One region of the Pseudomonas sp. LBUM1661 genome, then DNA from elsewhere that is predicted to be linked to it. Evidence: riboswitches for the same ligand, from Rfam matches in the RefSeq annotation. Region 1 holds a riboswitch; the other holds the start of a gene.

Region 1 (8,617 bases):
CAAGCCATCGACACCGGCGGCAAAGCAGCGCTCGGTAATCTGTGCCAGCGCTTGATCGTCGAGAGGGATGCTCGCCAATGCGCTGCGCGCCTTCTGGCAACGCTCGCGCAACGACTGCTGCTGGCTTTCCCATTCGGCGCAGAAGCCTTGCGGGTCGCTGTCGAAATCCAGGCGCCGACGGATGATCTGGCCACGCTCGGCCGGCTGGGTGTGACCACTGAGGGCGACGTTCAGGCCGAAGCGGTCGAGCAGTTGCGGGCGCAATTCGCCCTCTTCCGGGTTCATGGTGCCGATCAGCACGAACTTAGCGGAATGCCGATGGGAAATGCCGTCGCGCTCGATCAGGTTGGTGCCACTGGCGGCCACGTCGAGTAACAGGTCGACGAGGTGATCGGGCAACAGGTTCACTTCATCGACGTAGAGCACGCCACCGTCGGCCTTGGCCAGCACGCCGGGGGAAAATTGCGCGCGACCTTCGCTCAGGGCTGCGTCGAGGTCGAGGGTGCCGACCAAACGTTCTTCGGTGGCGCCCAAGGGCAAGGTGACGAATTGGCCGCTGGCCAGCAGGTCCGCGAGGCCGCGTGCGAGGGTCGACTTGGCCATGCCGCGCGGACCTTCGATCAGCACACCGCCGATTTTCGGGTCGATGGCGGTCAGGTACAGGGCGAGCTTCAAGTCGTCGGCGCCGACCACGGCGGAGAGGGGGAAATGCGGGGTGTCGGTCATATCAGGTTCTCATTTGTGGTCGGTGGTGTTCATCAGTACGTCTTCGCGGGCAAGCCTCGCTCCTATAGGTAGGCGCGATCTGTAGAAGCGAGGCTTGCCCGCGATCGAGGACGAAGTCCTCGCCACAGGGTCGGTAGCGCTAGCTGTCTTCTTCTATGTCGAGCAACAGATTCTCAAGCGCCTCGCGGTATTCACCTGGCTCCTTCCACATCCCGCGCTGCTGCGCTTCGAGCATCCGCTCGGTCATGTCGCGCAACGCATGGGGGTTGTGTTCACGGACGAAATCACGGGTCGCCGGGTCCAGCAAATACGCATCCGCCAGCAACGCGTACTGGTGATCGTCGATCAATTGCGTGGTCGCATCAAAGGCAAACAGGTTATCGACCGTGGCCGCCAGTTCGAACGCGCCTTTGTAGCCATGCCGCTTCACGCCGTCGATCCACTTCGGATTGGCGGCCCGGGAACGGATCACCCGGTTCAACTCTTCCTTCAACGTGCGGATCTTCGGCAGATCCGGCTGACTGTGATCGCCATGATAACTGGCCGCCGTTTCGCCACTGAGGCTTTCCACGGCGGCGAGCATGCCGCCCTGGAACTGGTAGTAATCGTTGGAATCGAGCAAATCGTGCTCGCGGTTGTCCTGGTTTTGCAGCACCGCTTGCACCTGGCTCAGGCGCTGGGCGAACTGTTCGCGGGCAGCGGTGCCTTCGTCGGAACCGCCATACGCGTAGCCGCCCCAGTTCAGGTAAACCTCGGCCAGGTCCTCGCGGCTCTGCCACAGACGACCATCGATGGCGCCCTGCACACCCGCGCCGTACGCACCGGGTTTGGCGCCGAAGATGCGCCAACCGGCCTGACGTCGGGCCGCGTCCTCATCCAGGCCGCTTGCCAATAAAGCCTCACGCTCGGCGCGGACCTTGGCGGCCAACGGGTTGAGATCGTCCGGCTCATCCAGCGCGGCAACCGCTTGTACCGCGGCATCAAACAAACGAATCAGGTTGGCAAACGCATCGCGAAAGAATCCCGAGACGCGCAAGGTCACGTCCACCCGTGGGCGGTCGAGCAAACTCAGCGGCAGGATTTCGAAATCGTCGACCCGCTGACTGCCCGTCGCCCACACCGGGCGCACGCCCATCAGCGCCATGGCCTGGGCGATGTCGTCGCCACCGGTGCGCATGGTCGCGGTGCCCCAGACCGACAGGCCGAGTTGGCGCAGGTGGTCGCCGTGGTCCTGCAAATGCCGCTCAAGAATCAGGGTTGCCGACTGGAAACCGATGCGCCACGCGGTGGTGGTCGGCAGGTTGCGCACGTCCACCGAATAGAAGTTGCGCCCGGTCGGCAGCACGTCCAGACGACCGCGACTCGGCGCACCGCTCGGGCCGGCGGGGACGAAACGGCCGCTGAGGGCGTCGAGCAGACCGCGCATTTCCGCTGGGCCGCAGGCGTCCAGGCGTGGGGCGACGACTTCGCGCAAATTGTCGAGAATGGCATCCACTTCCGACCAGCCGGGTTCCTGTGGGAGCGGGCTTGCTCGCGAAAGCGGAGTGTCAGTCGATAGTGATTTGGCTGACACGCCATCGCGAGCAAGCTCGCTCCTACAGGGGTCGTTCACCGTTTGGGAAATCAGCTGGGCGGCGAACAATTCCAGGCGTTCGCGGGTGTCGCCTGCGGTGCGCCAGAGTTCATCGTTAAGATTTTGCAATTCAATCGGACGTGGCCCGGTCCAAGGATCTGCCAGCGCACAATCCAGCGGATCGAAGCCCAACGCGAACGCCTTGGCCAACGCCCGCAGCAAACTCGACTGCGCCCCGCGCCCGTCGCCACGAGGAATCCGCAGCAGCGCCAGCAACGTATCAATGCGCAAGCGCCCGGTCGGCGATTCGCCAAAAATGTGCAGGCCATCGCGGATCTGCGACTCTTTCAAGTCGCACAAGTACGTGTCCAGACGCGGCAGCCAGATCGCCGCGTCGACGTCGCTGTCGAGTTTTTCGTCCAGTTGCAATTCACGGTCGATGTGCGTGTCGCGCACCAGTTGCAGGATGTCGCGCTGCAACTCCCGGGCGCGGCGCGGATCGAGCAATTGCGCTTCGTAATATTCGTCGGCCAGCAGCTCAAGGTTACGCAACGGCCCGTAGGTTTCGGCGCGGGTCAGCGGTGGCATCAGGTGATCGATGATCACAGCCTGAGTGCGGCGCTTGGCCTGGGCGCCCTCGCCCGGATCGTTGACGATGAACGGGTAGATATTCGGCAACGGCCCGAGCAACGCGTCCGGCCAGCAGTTTTCCGAAAGCCCGACGCCCTTGCCCGGCAGCCATTCAAGGTTGCCGTGCTTGCCGACGTGGATCACGCCGTGGGCGCCGTAGGTGTTGCGCAACCAGAAATAGAACGCCAGGTAGCCGTGCGGCGGCACCAGGTCCGGGTCGTGATACACCGCGCTCGGGTCGACTTGATAACCCCGCGCCGGCTGAATACCGACGAAGGTCAGGCCGAAGCGCAGCCCGGCGATCATCATGCGCCCGCCACGGCACATCGGGTCGCTTTCAGGTGAACCCCATCGTTCCAGCACAGCTTCGCGGTTGGCGTCAGGCAGCGCGTTGAACATCAGCAGGTAGTCGTCCATCGCAAGGCTTTGCTGGCACGGACGCTGGTCGAGGGTCTCGAGGTCATTGCTGACGCCACCGAGCAACTGCTGGATCAACGCGGTGCCGCTGTCCGGCAATTCGGCGGGCAGCGGATAACCTTCTTGATGCAGCGCACGCAGGATGTTCAGCGCAGCGGCCGGCGTGTCGAGGCCGACGCCATTGCCGATGCGACCATCGCGCGTCGGGTAGTTGGCGAGGATCAGGGCGATGCGTTTTTCTGCGTTCGGCACCCGTGCCAGATCGATCCAGCGCCGCGCCAGTTCGGCGACGAAATCCATGCGTTCCGGTTGCGGCCGATAACACACCACATCGGACTGACTGCGCTCACTGCGCCACGCCAAATCCTTGAAGCTGATCGGGCGGCTGATGATCCGCCCGTCCAGTTCCGGCAGCGCAATGTGCATCGCCAAATCACGCGGGCCGAGGCCTTGCTCGCTGGCGCGCCAACCAGGTTCGTTGTCCTGGGCGCAAATTGCCTGGATCACCGGGATGTTGCGGCGAAACGGTCGCAGGTGCGGCGCTTCAGGGCTGGACTGGGCGAAACCGGTGGTGTTGAGAATCACCGCCGCTTCAGTCTCGTCCAGCAGGTCCTCGACCACCGTCAGGCAGCCGGGCTCCTTCAAACTGGCCACGGCAATCGGCAGCGGATTGAGCCCCGCCGCTTGCAGACGCTGGCAAAAAACATCGATGAAACCGGTGTTCGCCGCCTGCAAATGCGAGCGGTAGAACAGCACCGCCGCCACCGGTTGATCAGCCTGCCAGTCGGCTTGCCAATCGCGTAGGTCGGCGGGGTTTTTTTGTGGATGGTAGATCGCGGTGCGCGGCAGGGTTTGCGGCTCGGTCCAGGCGTAGTCGCGGTCCAGCCAACGGTTGGCCAGGCAGCGGAAAAAGTCCAGGGCATTGCCCATGCCGCCCTGACGCAAAAACTGCCAGAGGCGGTCGCGGTCTTCGGCGGGCACGGTGCTCAGATCACTGAGCTCCGGGTCCGGGCGATCATCACCCGGCACCAGAATCAGTTGCACTCCACGCTCCGAGAGCTGCACCAGTTGCTCGACGCCGTAACGCCAATAGGCGATGCCGCCGTGCAGTGAAATCAGAATCACCTTGGCATGGCGCAGCACTTCGTCGACATACAGGTCGACCGAGGCGTGATTCTGCACCTGCATCGGGTTGGCCAGGCGCACGCTCGGGTAATCGTCGGGCAACTGCTGCGCCGCTTCGGCGAGCAGCGCCAGGCTGGAGTCGCCGCTGCACAGGATCACCAGCTCGGCGGGGGTTTGTCCAAGGTCGGCAATGTTGTCATCCGAGACGAAACCGCCGGGCTGGGTCCTGAGCAGGTGCATGGCTTAAACGCTAAGCGCAGCGCGCAATTGCGCTTCGAGCAGAGCGGCGTCCAGTTCCTGGCCGATCAACACCAGGCGCGTGGTGCGCGCTTCTTCGGCGCCCCACTGGCGGTCGAAATGCTTGTCGAAGCGCGTGCCCACGCCCTGGATCAGCAGACGCATCGGCTTGTTCGGGATCGCGGCGAAACCTTTGACGCGCAGGATGCCGTGTTGCACAACCAACTGCGTCAGTGCGTCCATCAGCAGGCTTTCGTCGGCTTGCGGCAATTCGATGGAGATCGAATCAAAAGCATCGTGGTCATGATCGTCTTCACCTTCGTGGTGGTGATCGTGATGGCTGTGACGGCTGTCGATGTGTTCTTCGGAACCGGCGCCCAAGCCAATCAGTACGTCCAATGGAACGCGGCCGCTGCTGGCTTCGATGACTTTGACCGCTGGCGGCAGTTCTTCGGCGACTTCCAGGCGTACACGGGCGAGGTCTTCCGCGCTGATCAGGTCGGCCTTGTTGAGGATCACCAGGTCGGCGCTGGCCAGTTGGTCGGCGAACAGTTCGTGCAGCGGTGATTCGTGATCGAGGTTCGGGTCGAGTTTGCGCTGGGCGTCGACCTGATCCGGGAATGCGGCGAAGGTGCCGGCGGCCACGGCCGGGCTGTCGACCACGGTGATCACCGCATCGACGGTGCAGGCGCTGCGGATTTCCGGCCACTGGAAGGCTTGAACCAACGGTTTTGGCAGGGCCAGGCCCGAGGTTTCGATCAGGATGTGGTCGAGGTCGCCGCGACGGGCCACCAGTTCGCGCATCACCGGGAAGAATTCTTCCTGGACGGTGCAGCACAGGCAGCCGTTGGCCAGTTCGTAGACGCGGCCGTTGGCTTCTTCTTCGGTGCAGCCGATGGCGCACTGCTTGAGGATTTCGCCGTCGATGCCCAGCTCGCCGAACTCGTTGACGATCACCGCGATACGGCGGCCCTGAGCGTTGTCGAGCATGTGTCGAAGCAAGGTGGTTTTGCCCGAGCCGAGGAAGCCGGTAACGATGGTGACGGGGAGTTTGGCCAGTGTTTTCATCGGATGCCCTTTGGCAAGGTGGCGGGCATACGGGACGACAATCGCTGCGACGTGCGCGCGCGGAAGAGTTCGCCACCGGATCACCCCGCCCGGTTGTAGTGAGAATCTGTGTCGAGGCAGGTCTCCTGGCTGACGGTGTGCCAATCGTTGGACTGGCGTTGGCTGCGCCTTCCCGCGAACCCGTTGGACGGCGTTTGCAGTGGCGTGGCAGCGAACATCACCGTTCACAGTTGCGGGGGCAGCCGCGGCATCGACCGCGTTCCCTTCTTAGCTTCGGCAAAACGCCGAAGAACCTCGAAAGCGCAAGGCTACGCATCGTGTGGGGGCGGGTCAATGTTCTAGCGAAGTTCGCGGTGGTTGAAATGACGCCTTCGCGGGCAAGCCTCGCTCCTACAGGACCGCGGTGCTTTTTGTAGGAGCGAGGCTTGCCCGCGAAGGGAGCGACTCGGTATCAACTGAGAACCCCTGCCAATTGACGCCCAACCCCCGCCCATGCTCTCCTACTCACCTTGTTACGGGTGCCCTTCACAGGGTGAAACGGGAAACCGGTGAATCATGTGCTTTACTCAAGGCCATGTCAGTCCGGTGCTGCCCCCGCAACGGTAAGCGAGCGAAGCGTCAGATCCACTGTGCCAGCAGTTCGGCATGGGAAGGTGATGCTTGCAGGTCAAGGCGCAAGCCTAGCCCCTCGTGAGCCCGGAGACCGGCCCGCAACACACAGTGACCATTACGTTCACTGAATAACAAACCCGCGGTGGGCGGGCGCTGTTTGAACCTCTGCGCGCCCGACTCGCAGAGATCTTCCATGCGCTCTATTCACCCACTGACAGACCAGAGGGAAGCGCCATGTCGATTATCAGCAGCACCGGCAGCAACACCGATAAGACCGCCAGCACCACCACGACCCTGACTCAACGCCTGACCGCTGCCGTTTGCGCATCGATCCTTGGCGCTAGCCTGGTGTATTTCGCCGGTTTCTCGCACATCGAAGCAGTGCACAACGCCGCGCACGACACCCGTCACAGCTCCGCTTTCCCGTGCCATTGAGACCTGCCGACATGATCAAGCGTATTGCGCAAACCGCAGGTTTCACCGGACTGCTGGCCGCCCTGCTGCTGACCCTGCTGCAAAGCTTCTGGGTGGCTCCGTTGATTTTACAGGCAGAAACCTACGAAAAATCCGAACCAGCCGCTGTTGTAGTCCACGAACACGACGCCGGTGCTGTCACCGCTCACACCCACGACGCCGAAGCCTGGGAACCTGAAGACGGCTGGCAGCGCGTGCTGTCGACCACTGGCGGTAATCTGGTGGTCGCTGTCGGTTTCGCCCTGATGCTCGCTGGTCTCTACACCTTGCGTGCACCGACCAAAACCTCGCAGGGCTTGCTCTGGGGCCTGGCCGGTTATGCGACCTTCGTGCTCGCGCCGACCCTCGGCCTGCCGCCTGAGTTGCCCGGCACCGCTGCGGCCGATCTGGCACAACGGCAGTTCTGGTGGATTGGCGCGGCGGCCTCCACCGCCGTCGGCATCGCGCTGATCGTGTTTAGCCGCCACTGGCTGATGAAAGTCCTTGGCGCGGCGATCCTGGCCGTTCCTCATTTGATCGGCGCTCCGCAACCGGAAGTGCATTCGATGCTCGCGCCGCAAGCGCTGGAAACCCAGTTCAAAATCGCTTCGCAGCTGACCAACATGGGATTCTGGCTGGCCCTGGGCCTGATCAGTGCCTGGTTGTTCCGCCGCAAAAGCGCGGGTCAATACCACGCATGACAGATGCCAGCGCAGCGCCGACCCTGGCAGTCGGTCTGGGCTGCCAGCGCGGCTGCCCTGTCAGCACGCTGCGGGCATTGCTCGATCAGGCGTTACAGGCGCATCAAATCGGACTTCATCAGATCAGGGCCCTGGCCAGTATCGACATGAAGCGCGATGAGCCTGGCCTGATCGAACTGGCCGAACAATTGTCGCTGCCGCTGATCTATTTCAGCAGTGAGCAACTGGTCGGTTACCAAACGCAACTCAGCCATCAGTCAGACATCGCGTTCGAACGCACCGGCTGCTACGGCGTGGCGGAAAGTGCCGCCCTCGCCCTCGCCGAACACCTGTCCCAGGCGCCGGTAAAACTGCTGATTTCGCGACAAAAGTATGCCCAGGCCACCCTCGCATTGGCCTGCGCTGTATAAAATCCCCGATAATCCCCGTCTTCGATCATGAGCAATCTTCATCTGAAGCCTTGCCCAAGCCCCTTTTTCTCACAGGAACCGACGATGACCGTCTATTTCATTGGCGCAGGTCCGGGCGACCCGGAACTGATCACCGTCAAAGGCCAACGGCTGATTCGCAGCTGCCCGGTCATCCTCTACGCCGGCTCCCTGGTGCCCACCGCCGTGTTGGAAGGTCATCAGGCTGAACAAGTGGTCAACAGCGCCGAATTGCACCTGGAACAGATTATCGACCTGATCAAGACTGCCCATGCCAACGGCCAGGATGTGGCTCGCGTGCATTCCGGCGATCCGAGCCTGTACGGCGCCATTGGCGAGCAGATTCGTTACCTGCGCGAATTCGACATCCCGTTTGAAATCATTCCCGGCGTGACAGCGACGGCGGCCTGCGCGGCGTTGCTCGGTGCGGAACTGACGCTGCCGGACGTGTCACAGAGCGTGATTCTGACCCGCTACGCCGACAAAACCGCGATGCCGGCGGGCGAAGAACTGGGCAGCCTGGCGCAGCACGGGGCGACCATGGCGATTCATCTGGGGGTCAATCATCTGGAGAAGATCCTGGCTGAATTGCTGCCGCATTACGGCGCGGATTGTCCGATTGCGGTGATTCACCGGGCGAGCTGGCC
Region 2 (8,617 bases), 900 kb from region 1:
AGGGGATGGCCTCACGCTCTGCCGCAAGCGCTAATACCCTGTGGGAGCGGGCTTGCCCGCGATAGCGGTGGTTCAGGCAACATCAGTGTCGACTGTGCTGGCCTCATCGCGGGCAAGCCCGCTCCCACAGGGTTTGTGTAGGTTAACGATGGCGCTATTTAACCGCCGAAACCCGCCACACCTTGTTCCCCACATCATCGGCCACCAGCAAATCACCCTGCTGATCAATCACCACGCCCACCGGGCGGCCCATGGCTTTTTCTTCGTCATTGAGGAAACCGGTCAGCACATCAACCGGCTTCCCGGTCGGTTTGCCACCCGCGAAGGGCACAAAAATAACCTTGTAGCCACTGTGCGGATCTCGGTTCCACGAACCGTGCTGGCCGATGAACGCGCCTTCCTTGAACTGCGCTGGCAATGTGGTGCCTTCAGCAAACGTCAGGCCCAGCGATGCGGTATGTGGGCCGACCGCATAGTCCGGCGCAATGGCCTTGGCCACCAGGTCCGGATTTTGTGGCTCGACACGAATGTCCACGTGCTGGCCGTAATAGCTGAACGGCCAGCCATAGAACGCGCCGTCCTTGACCGAGGTGATGTAGTCCGGCACCAGGTCGCTGCCGATTTCATCGCGCTCGTTGACCGCCGTCCACAAGGCGCCGCTCCGAGGCTCCCAAGCCATGCCATTGGGATTGCGCAGGCCTGAGGCGAAGATTCGGTGATTGCCGGTGGCACGATCCACTTCCCAGATCGCCGCACGACCTTCTTCCTTGTCCAGGCCGTTTTCGCCGACGTTGCTGTTGGAGCCCACGGTGACGTAGAGCTTGCTGCCGTCCTTGCTGGCAATGACGTTTTTGGTCCAGTGGTGATTCAGCGTGCCACCCGGTAGATCGATCACTTTCATCGGCTGCGATTTGATCGCCGTATCGCCATTTTCATAACGGAAGCGCAGCAAGCGATCAGTGTCAGCGACGTACAGGTCATTGCCAACCAGGGTCATGCCGAATGGCGAATTGAGGTTTTCCAGGAACACCGTGCGGGTTTCGGCAATGCCGTCATGGTCCTTGTCGCGCAGCAGCGTGATCCGGTTCGGACTCGGTACTCCGGCGCCAGCGCGGCTCATGGCTTTACCCATGACCCAGCCGCGAATGCCTTTGCCGTCATCGGGCTTCGGTGGGGCATTGGTTTCGGCGACCAGCACGTCGCCGTTAGGCAGCACATAAAGCCAGCGCGGGTGATCCAGGCCTTCAGCAAACGCCGTCACTTGAGTTCCCGCCGCTGTGATCGGTTTTGCGCCGGCTGGCCAGCCGATTGCCGGGGCGATGTTCACCGTCGGGATCAGGGTTTTGTTGGGTTCCGGGAGCTGGGGAGACGGGCCGGTGCCGTCGGAGACTTGCAGGCGGGAGGTTTCACCACAGGCGGCGAGCCCTCCGGCGAGCGCAATGACGAGAACGAGTTGAGGCTGGCGCATGCTGATCTTCCCTATGAATGCAGTGACCTAATTCAATAGAGAAGCGCAGGCGCGCGATGGTTCAACCGGTCAGCCGCGAGCCTCTTTGAGCAGCACGGCGATGCCTGGGTGATAGTGGCCGGCTTCGTTGCGCAACTTGCGGTAGGCGTAAGGGAAATACCAGGCGACGGCGCAGGTGTGTTCCTTTTGCAGGTCGTCGACCATGTCCTGGAGTTCTTCCGGCGTGGCGCTTTGCTGGGACTTTTGCGGCGCGACGAACAGGCAGCCGAGTTTCAGGTCGCTGGCGTAGCTGATGCGCTTGGCGTCGCTGGTGATGTCCTGCAAGGCTTGAGTCAGGTTAAGGCTGTTGACCCGCGGCCAGCGTTGCGTGGCTTGGAAATAGGCGCGTTCTTCGGCGGTGGCGATAAACAGGTCGGCGCGGCCGTTGCGTTCGCCTTCTTCGGTCTGTTTGCGCGTGGGGGTTTGTTGCAGCGTGACCATTTCCGCCATCCATGCCGCAGTGGAGAGCAGGCTGAGGTTGGCTTTTTCGTCGTACCAGTAAGGTGTGTCGTTATCGCCGCGCACGGCGTTGTAGCGGTCAATACAGTCAAACCAGCGTTCCAGCACCGGGCGCAGGAATTCCAGCTTCGGATTGCTGATGATCATGCCTTGCATGGGGCTCACCCTTGTTATTGTGATGTCAGGTTGTGGCTCTTTGATATCACTGCTGTGAGTGTGGCACAAGATTGACGTCATTTAATTGATCGGCGGCAGTTTATCGCGCGCGCCGCCCGTCTTCAATTGACGCTCCACCCCCAACCCTCTAACCTTCGCGGCTTGTTTCAGGTGCTTTGTGGCCTTGGTCGACAGAGTGAAACAGGGAAGCCGGTGAGTGAGCTCTTCATTGCATGAAGGACCGCGATCCCGGCGCTGCCCCCGCAACGGTAAATGAATGAAAACTGCGTCTTGAGCCACTGTGTCGATCATCGACATGGGAAGGCGCGCAGTCAGGCCTTGCGCCGCTCATGAGCCCGGAGACCGGCCTGATTCATCCAGCGGCATCACGGTGGGCGATGCCAGGCTTCTTGCCGTCTATTCTTGTGCCTGCCCGCCGTTATCCAGCCTCAACGGAGAGCTCCCCCATGACAGATACCCCGGATCGTGACGAACGCCATTTGGCGCGCATGCAGCGCAAAAAAGCCGTGATCGACGAACGCATCGCCAATTCCCCGAACGAATGCGGCCTGCTGCTGGTGCTGACCGGCAACGGTAAAGGCAAGAGCAGTTCGGCGTTTGGCATGCTCGCCCGGTCCATGGGCCACGGCATGCAATGCGGCGTGGTGCAGTTCATCAAGGGCCGCAACAGCACCGGTGAAGAATTGTTCTTCCGGCGCTTTCCGGAGCAGGTGCGCTTTCATGTGATGGGCGAGGGCTTCACCTGGGAAACCCAGGATCGCCAGCGTGACATCGCCGCCGCCGAAGCCGCCTGGCTGGTGTCCCAGGAACTGCTGCGCGACCCGTCCATCGGCCTGGTGGTGCTCGATGAGTTGAACATCGCCCTCAAGCACGGCTACCTCGGTCTCGATCAGGTGCTCAGCGATTTGCAGGCCCGTCCGCCGATGCAGCACGTGGTCGTGACCGGTCGCGGCGCCAAACCAGAGATGATTGAGCTGGCCGACACCGTCACCGAAATGGGCGTGATCAAGCACGCGTTCCAGGCCGGGATCAAAGCGCAAAAAGGCGTCGAGCTGTGAATCAACCCCGTCATTGCCCGGCGGTGCTGATCGCCGCGCCGGCCTCCGGTCAGGGCAAGACCACTGTCACTGCCGCGCTGGCCCGTTTGCATCGCAATCAGGGACGCAAGGTGCGCGTGTTCAAATGCGGACCGGACTTTCTCGACCCGATGATTCTTGAGCGCGCCAGCGGTGCGCCGGTGTATCAACTGGACATGTGGATGGTTGGTGAGCAGGAAAGTCGTCGACTGTTGTGGGAAGCCGCCGGTGAAGCCGATCTGATTCTTATCGAAGGCGTCATGGGATTGTTCGATGGCACGCCGTCCAGCGCAGACCTGGCGCGGCATTTCGGTGTGCCGGTGCTCGGCGTGATCGACGGCACCGCCATGGCCCAGACGTTTGGCGCGCTGGCCCTGGGGCTGGCGCGCTATCAGCCGGATTTGCCGTTCGCCGGTGTCTTGGCCAACCGCGTTGGCACCCTGCGTCATGCGCAATTGCTCGAAGGCAGCCTGACCGAGGGCCTGCGCTGGTACGGCGCCTTGTCCCGGGAAACCGGGATCGAATTGCCGAGTCGTCACTTGGGGCTGGTGCAGGCCAGCGAGCTGAACGATCTCGATCTGCGCCTCGATGCGGCGGCCGATGCGCTGGCCAGCAGCTGCGAGGTTGCGCTGCCACCGGCGGTGGAATTCGCCGCTCCTGATGTGATCGTTGCCGAACCGTTGCTGGCCGGCGTGCGCATCGCCGTGGCCCGTGACGAAGCGTTCGCGTTCACCTATGGCGCGAGCCTGGATCTGCTGCGGGCGATGGGCGCTGAGTTGCTGTTTTTCTCGCCGATCCGTGACACGCAATTGCCGGAAGCGGACAGCCTCTATCTGCCGGGTGGTTACCCGGAGCTGCACCATGTGGCGCTGGCACAAAACACCGAAATGCTGACCGCGATCCGCGCTCACCACGCGGCGGGTAAACCGTTGCTGGCCGAATGCGGTGGCATGCTTTATCTGCTCGACTCGTTGACCGATGTCGAAGGCACTCGCGCTGAACTGGTCGGCTTGCTGGCGGGGGATGCGGTGATGCAAAAGCGTTTGGCGGCATTGGCGTTGCAAGCGGTCGAACTGCCGGAAGGTTCGCTGCGCGGGCACACTTACCACCACTCGCTGACCAGCACTGAGCTTGAGCCGATTGCTCGAGGCCTGAGTCCTAATGGCGGGCGTGGGGCAGAGGCGGTGTATCGCGAGGGGCGGATGACGGCTTCTTACGTGCACTTTTATTTTCCGTCGAATCCGCATGCGATCGCCGCGCTATTTCTTCCCGACCCTGAAGCCGCCTTCGCGGGCAAGCCCGCTCCCACATTAGCAAGTGTGTTGCCTGAAGAAACGCGGTCCACTGTGGGAGCGGGCTTGCCCGCGAAGAGGCCATGACCGACAACGCCTTCTCCGAAGCCGAACGCCAAGCGGTCTACCGAGCCATCGCCGAACGCCGCGACATGCGCCACTTCAGCGGCGGCACCGTCGAGCCCGAACTCCTGCGCCGCTTGCTCGAAGCCGCGCACCAGGCGCCGAGCGTCGGCCTGATGCAGCCCTGGCGGTTCATTCGCATCAGTGACCGAGCCCTGCGCGGCAAGATCCAGCAATTGGTGGAAGAAGAACGCCTGCGCACCGCCGAAGCCCTTGGCGAGCGCAGCGACGACTTCATGAAGCTCAAGGTCGAAGGCATCAACGATTGCGCCGAGGTGCTGGTTGCCGCGTTGATGGACGATCGCGAACGGCACATTTTCGGCCGCCGCACCTTGCCGGAAATGGACATGGCCTCGCTGTCCTGCGCCATCCAGAACCTCTGGCTGGCGTCCCGCGCCGAAGGGTTGGGCATGGGCTGGGTGTCGCTGTTCGAGCCACAAGCCCTGGCCGATCTGCTGGCGATGCCGGCCGGCGCCAAGCCGCTGGCGGTGCTGTGTCTCGGCCCGGTGAAGGCATTTTATCCGGCGCCAATGCTGGTACTCGAAGGCTGGGCGCAAGCGCGTCCGCTGAACGAATTGCTGTATGAAAATGTTTGGGGAGTGAGTCAATGAGTGTGGCGTTGTTGAGTGTCGCCGCCGTGGCGCTGGATGCGCTGCTGGGTGAACCCAAACGCTGGCATCCGCTGGTGGCGTTCGGCCGTTTTGCCGACCGCATCGAGCAACGTTTCAATGGCGGCGGTCGCGGCTGGCGCAGTCACGGCGTTACCGCCTGGGTGATCGCCGTACTGCCGTTGACCCTGCTGGCCACGGCATTTTCCTGGGCGCCTTATGTCGGCTGGATCGTCGAGATTCTTGCCCTCTATTGCGCGCTCGGCATGCGCAGTCTTGGCGAGCATGTTGAGCCGGTGGCCAAGGCCTTGCGCAGCGATGATCTGGACGAGGCACGCAAGCGCGTGGGCTATCTGGTCAGCCGTCAGACCAGCGAACTGGATAAAACCGAAGTCGCCCGCGCCGCCACCGAATCCGTATTGGAAAACGGCAGCGACGCGGTATTTGCCGCGCTGTTCTGGTTCGCCGTGGCGGGTGCGCCCGGTGTGGTGCTCTACCGTTTGAGCAACACGCTCGACGCCATGTGGGGCTATCGCAACGAACGCTTTGAACGTTTCGGCTGGGCGGCGGCGAAAATCGACGACGTGCTCAACTACATTCCTGCACGCCTGGTGGCGCTGACGTATGCGTTGCTCGGTAAGACCCGACTTGCGCTCAAATGCTGGCGCCTCCAGGGTCCGACCTGGGACAGCCCGAATGCCGGTCCGGTGATGGCCGCCGGTGCCGGTGCGCTCGGTGTCGAGTTGGGCGGGGCGGCGATCTATCACGGTGAACTGCATCAGCGTCCGCCGCTGGGCGAAGGCGCGCCGGCGGACGCCGACTCCATCGACCGTGGCTGGCAATTGGTCCAGCGCGGGGTATGGTTATGGCTGCTGATTCTCTGCGTGGGGGCTGAATTCTATGCTTGAACACGGTGGACGGTTGCGCAAGGCCGCGCTCGAATACGGCATCGCCGAAGCCGATTGGCTCGACCTGTCCAGCGGCCTGGCGCCCTGGCCGTTTCCGGTTCCCGAGATTCCGTTGCGAGCCTGGGCGCGCTTGCCGGAAACCGATGACGGTCTGGAACAAGCCGCCTGCGATTACTACGGTGCCGTGCAGGTGCTGCCGGTGGCCGGCTCGCAAATGGCGATCCAGTTGCTGCCGCGTTTGCGTCGGGTCGGCAAGGTCGGCGTGCTCTCGCCGTGTTATGCCGAACACGCCGAAGCCTGGCGCCGCAGCGGCTACATCGTGCGTGAAGTGCTGGAGCAGGAAGTCGACTTTTTCCTCGACAGCCTCGACGTGCTGGTGGTGGTCAACCCGAACAATCCCACCGGTCTGAGCCTGACCCCGAGTCGTCTGCTGGACTGGCATTCAAAACTGGCCCAGCGCGGTGGCTGGCTGGTGGTCGACGAGGCGTTCATGGACAACACACCGCAGCTCAGCCTGGCACCTTTCGCCAATCAGGTCGGGTTGATCGTTTTGCGCTCCTTCGGCAAGTTTTTTGGCCTGGCCGGTGTGCGATTGGGGTTCGTGCTGGCCGAGCGCAAGTTGCTCAAGTTGCTGGCCGAACAAGTAGGCCCATGGGCGGTCAGCGGACCGACTCGGGTGCTGGGCCAGGCGTGTTTGCTGGACACCGAAGGGCATGCCCGGCAACGGCTGCGCACTGAAGAGGCCAGCGTGCGTCTGGCGCTGCTGCTGGAGCAGCACGGTTTCAAACCCCAGGGCGGTTGCGCCTTGTTTCAATGGCTGATCATCGAACGCGCCGAAGCGCTCCATGAGTTCATGGCTCGACGTGGCATCTTGCTGCGGTTGTTCACGCATAACAGCAGCCTGCGCTTTGGCCTGCCGGCCGATGAAGCCGACTGGACACGACTCGCTGCTGCATTCGAAGCTTACGCCAAGGAAAACCAATGACCACGTTGATGGTGCAGGGCACGACATCGGACGCCGGTAAAAGCACGCTGGTGACGGCGCTGTGTCGTTGGGTGGTTCGTCAGGGCGTGAGCGTCGTGCCGTTCAAACCGCAGAACATGGCGCTCAACAGTGCCGTGACGGCCGACGGTGGCGAGATCGGTCGCGCGCAAGCGGTGCAAGCCCAGGCGGCCAACCTTGAGCCGCACACCGACATGAACCCGGTGCTGCTCAAGCCGAACAGCGACACCGGCGCCCAAGTGATCATTCACGGTCGTGCGGTCACGACCATGAACGCCGTCGCCTATCACGACTACAAAGCCATCGCCATGCAAGCGGTGCTGGCCTCCCATGCGCGGTTGAGCGCGGCCTATCCGGTGGTGATGGTCGAAGGCGCAGGCTCGCCGGCCGAGATCAATCTGCGTGCCGGCGACATCGCCAACATGGGCTTTGCCGAAGCGGTCGACTGCCCGGTGGTGCTGATCGCCGACATCAATCGCGGCGGGGTGTTCGCGCATCTGGTGGGCACGCTGGAACTGCTGTCGCCGAGCGAACAGGCGCGGGTCAAAGGTTTCATCATCAACCGTTTTCGCGGCGACATCGCGTTGCTGCAACCCGGTCTGGACTGGCTGGAAGCACGCACCGGCAAACCGGTGATCGGCGTCTTGCCCTACGTCATGGACCTGCACCTGGAAGCCGAAGACGGCATCGATCAGCGCCAGACCGACAAGGCCGACCAGGTGCTGAAGGTGGTGGTGCCGGTGCTGCCGCGCATCAGCAACCACACCGATTTCGATCCACTGCGCCTGCACCCGCAAGTGGACCTGCAATTCATCGGCCCCGGCCAGGCGATTCCGCCAGCCGATCTGATCATCCTTCCCGGCTCGAAAAGCGTGCGCAGCGACCTTGCGTATCTGCGGGCCAACGGCTGGGACAGCGCCATCGCTAGACACTTGCGTTACGGCGGCAAAGTGTTGGGGATTTGCGGCGGTCTGCAAATGCTCGGCGAGCAGGTGCACGATCCGCTGGGCCTCGAAGGCGCGCCGGGTTCCAGTGCCGGTTTGGGCTTGCTGGCGTTCGAAACGCAGCTCGAAGAAGAAAAGCAGTTGCGCAATGTGCGCGGGCGTCTGGCGCTGGAAGATGCGCCGGTCAGCGGCTATGAAATTCATGCCGGGGTGACCACCGGGACGGCGTTGGAAAACGCTGCGGTGCAGTTGGATGATGGTCGTTGTGATGGTGCGCAAAGTGCCGACGGGCAGATTTTCGGCACCTATCTGCACGGTCTGTTCGAGTCCCCCGCCGCGTGCAGTGCGCTGTTGCGTTGGGCCGGGTTGCAGGCTGTGCAGGACGTGGATTACCACGGGTTGCGTGAGCGCGATATCGAGCGGCTGGCGGATTTGGTGGAGAAGCATTTGGATACCCGGCTGTTGCGGGAGCTCTGTGGGTTTTGAGGTGGCTGATTCGGCCTCATCGCGGGCAAGCCCG

The links. A riboswitch is a leader RNA that binds a small molecule or an ion and turns the genes downstream of it on or off. The one in region 1 is predicted to bind cobalamin.
Region 2: it holds a riboswitch for cobalamin, as region 1 does, so the genes downstream of both, cobO (cob(I)yrinic acid a,c-diamide adenosyltransferase) here and cobW (cobalamin biosynthesis protein CobW) in region 1, are expected to answer to the same signal.

The regions. Positions count from the first base shown of each region.
Region 1 covers NZ_CP166794.1:2,746,056-2,754,672, reverse strand. The annotation lists gene ACA057_RS12710 (magnesium chelatase ATPase subunit I) at 1-726, opposite strand, end outside; gene cobN (cobaltochelatase subunit CobN) at 866-4,711, opposite strand; gene cobW (cobalamin biosynthesis protein CobW) at 4,715-5,776, opposite strand; cobalamin riboswitch at 5,875-6,088, opposite strand; cobalamin riboswitch at 6,276-6,502, shown strand; gene ACA057_RS12695 (CbtB domain-containing protein) at 6,623-6,823, shown strand; gene ACA057_RS12690 (CbtA family protein) at 6,835-7,542, shown strand; gene ACA057_RS12685 (cobalamin biosynthesis protein) at 7,539-7,952, shown strand; gene cobM (precorrin-4 C(11)-methyltransferase) at 8,037-8,617, shown strand, end outside.
Region 2 covers NZ_CP166794.1:1,847,724-1,856,340, forward strand. The annotation lists gene ACA057_RS08445 (class I SAM-dependent methyltransferase) at 1-34, shown strand, start outside; gene ACA057_RS08450 (PQQ-dependent sugar dehydrogenase) at 155-1,468, opposite strand; gene ACA057_RS08455 (hypothetical protein) at 1,538-2,122, opposite strand; cobalamin riboswitch at 2,275-2,508, shown strand; gene cobO (cob(I)yrinic acid a,c-diamide adenosyltransferase) at 2,590-3,201, shown strand; gene ACA057_RS08465 (cobyrinic acid a,c-diamide synthase CobB) at 3,198-4,598, shown strand; gene bluB (5,6-dimethylbenzimidazole synthase) at 4,595-5,245, shown strand; gene cbiB (adenosylcobinamide-phosphate synthase CbiB) at 5,242-6,150, shown strand; gene cobD (threonine-phosphate decarboxylase CobD) at 6,143-7,135, shown strand; gene ACA057_RS08485 (cobyric acid synthase) at 7,132-8,583, shown strand.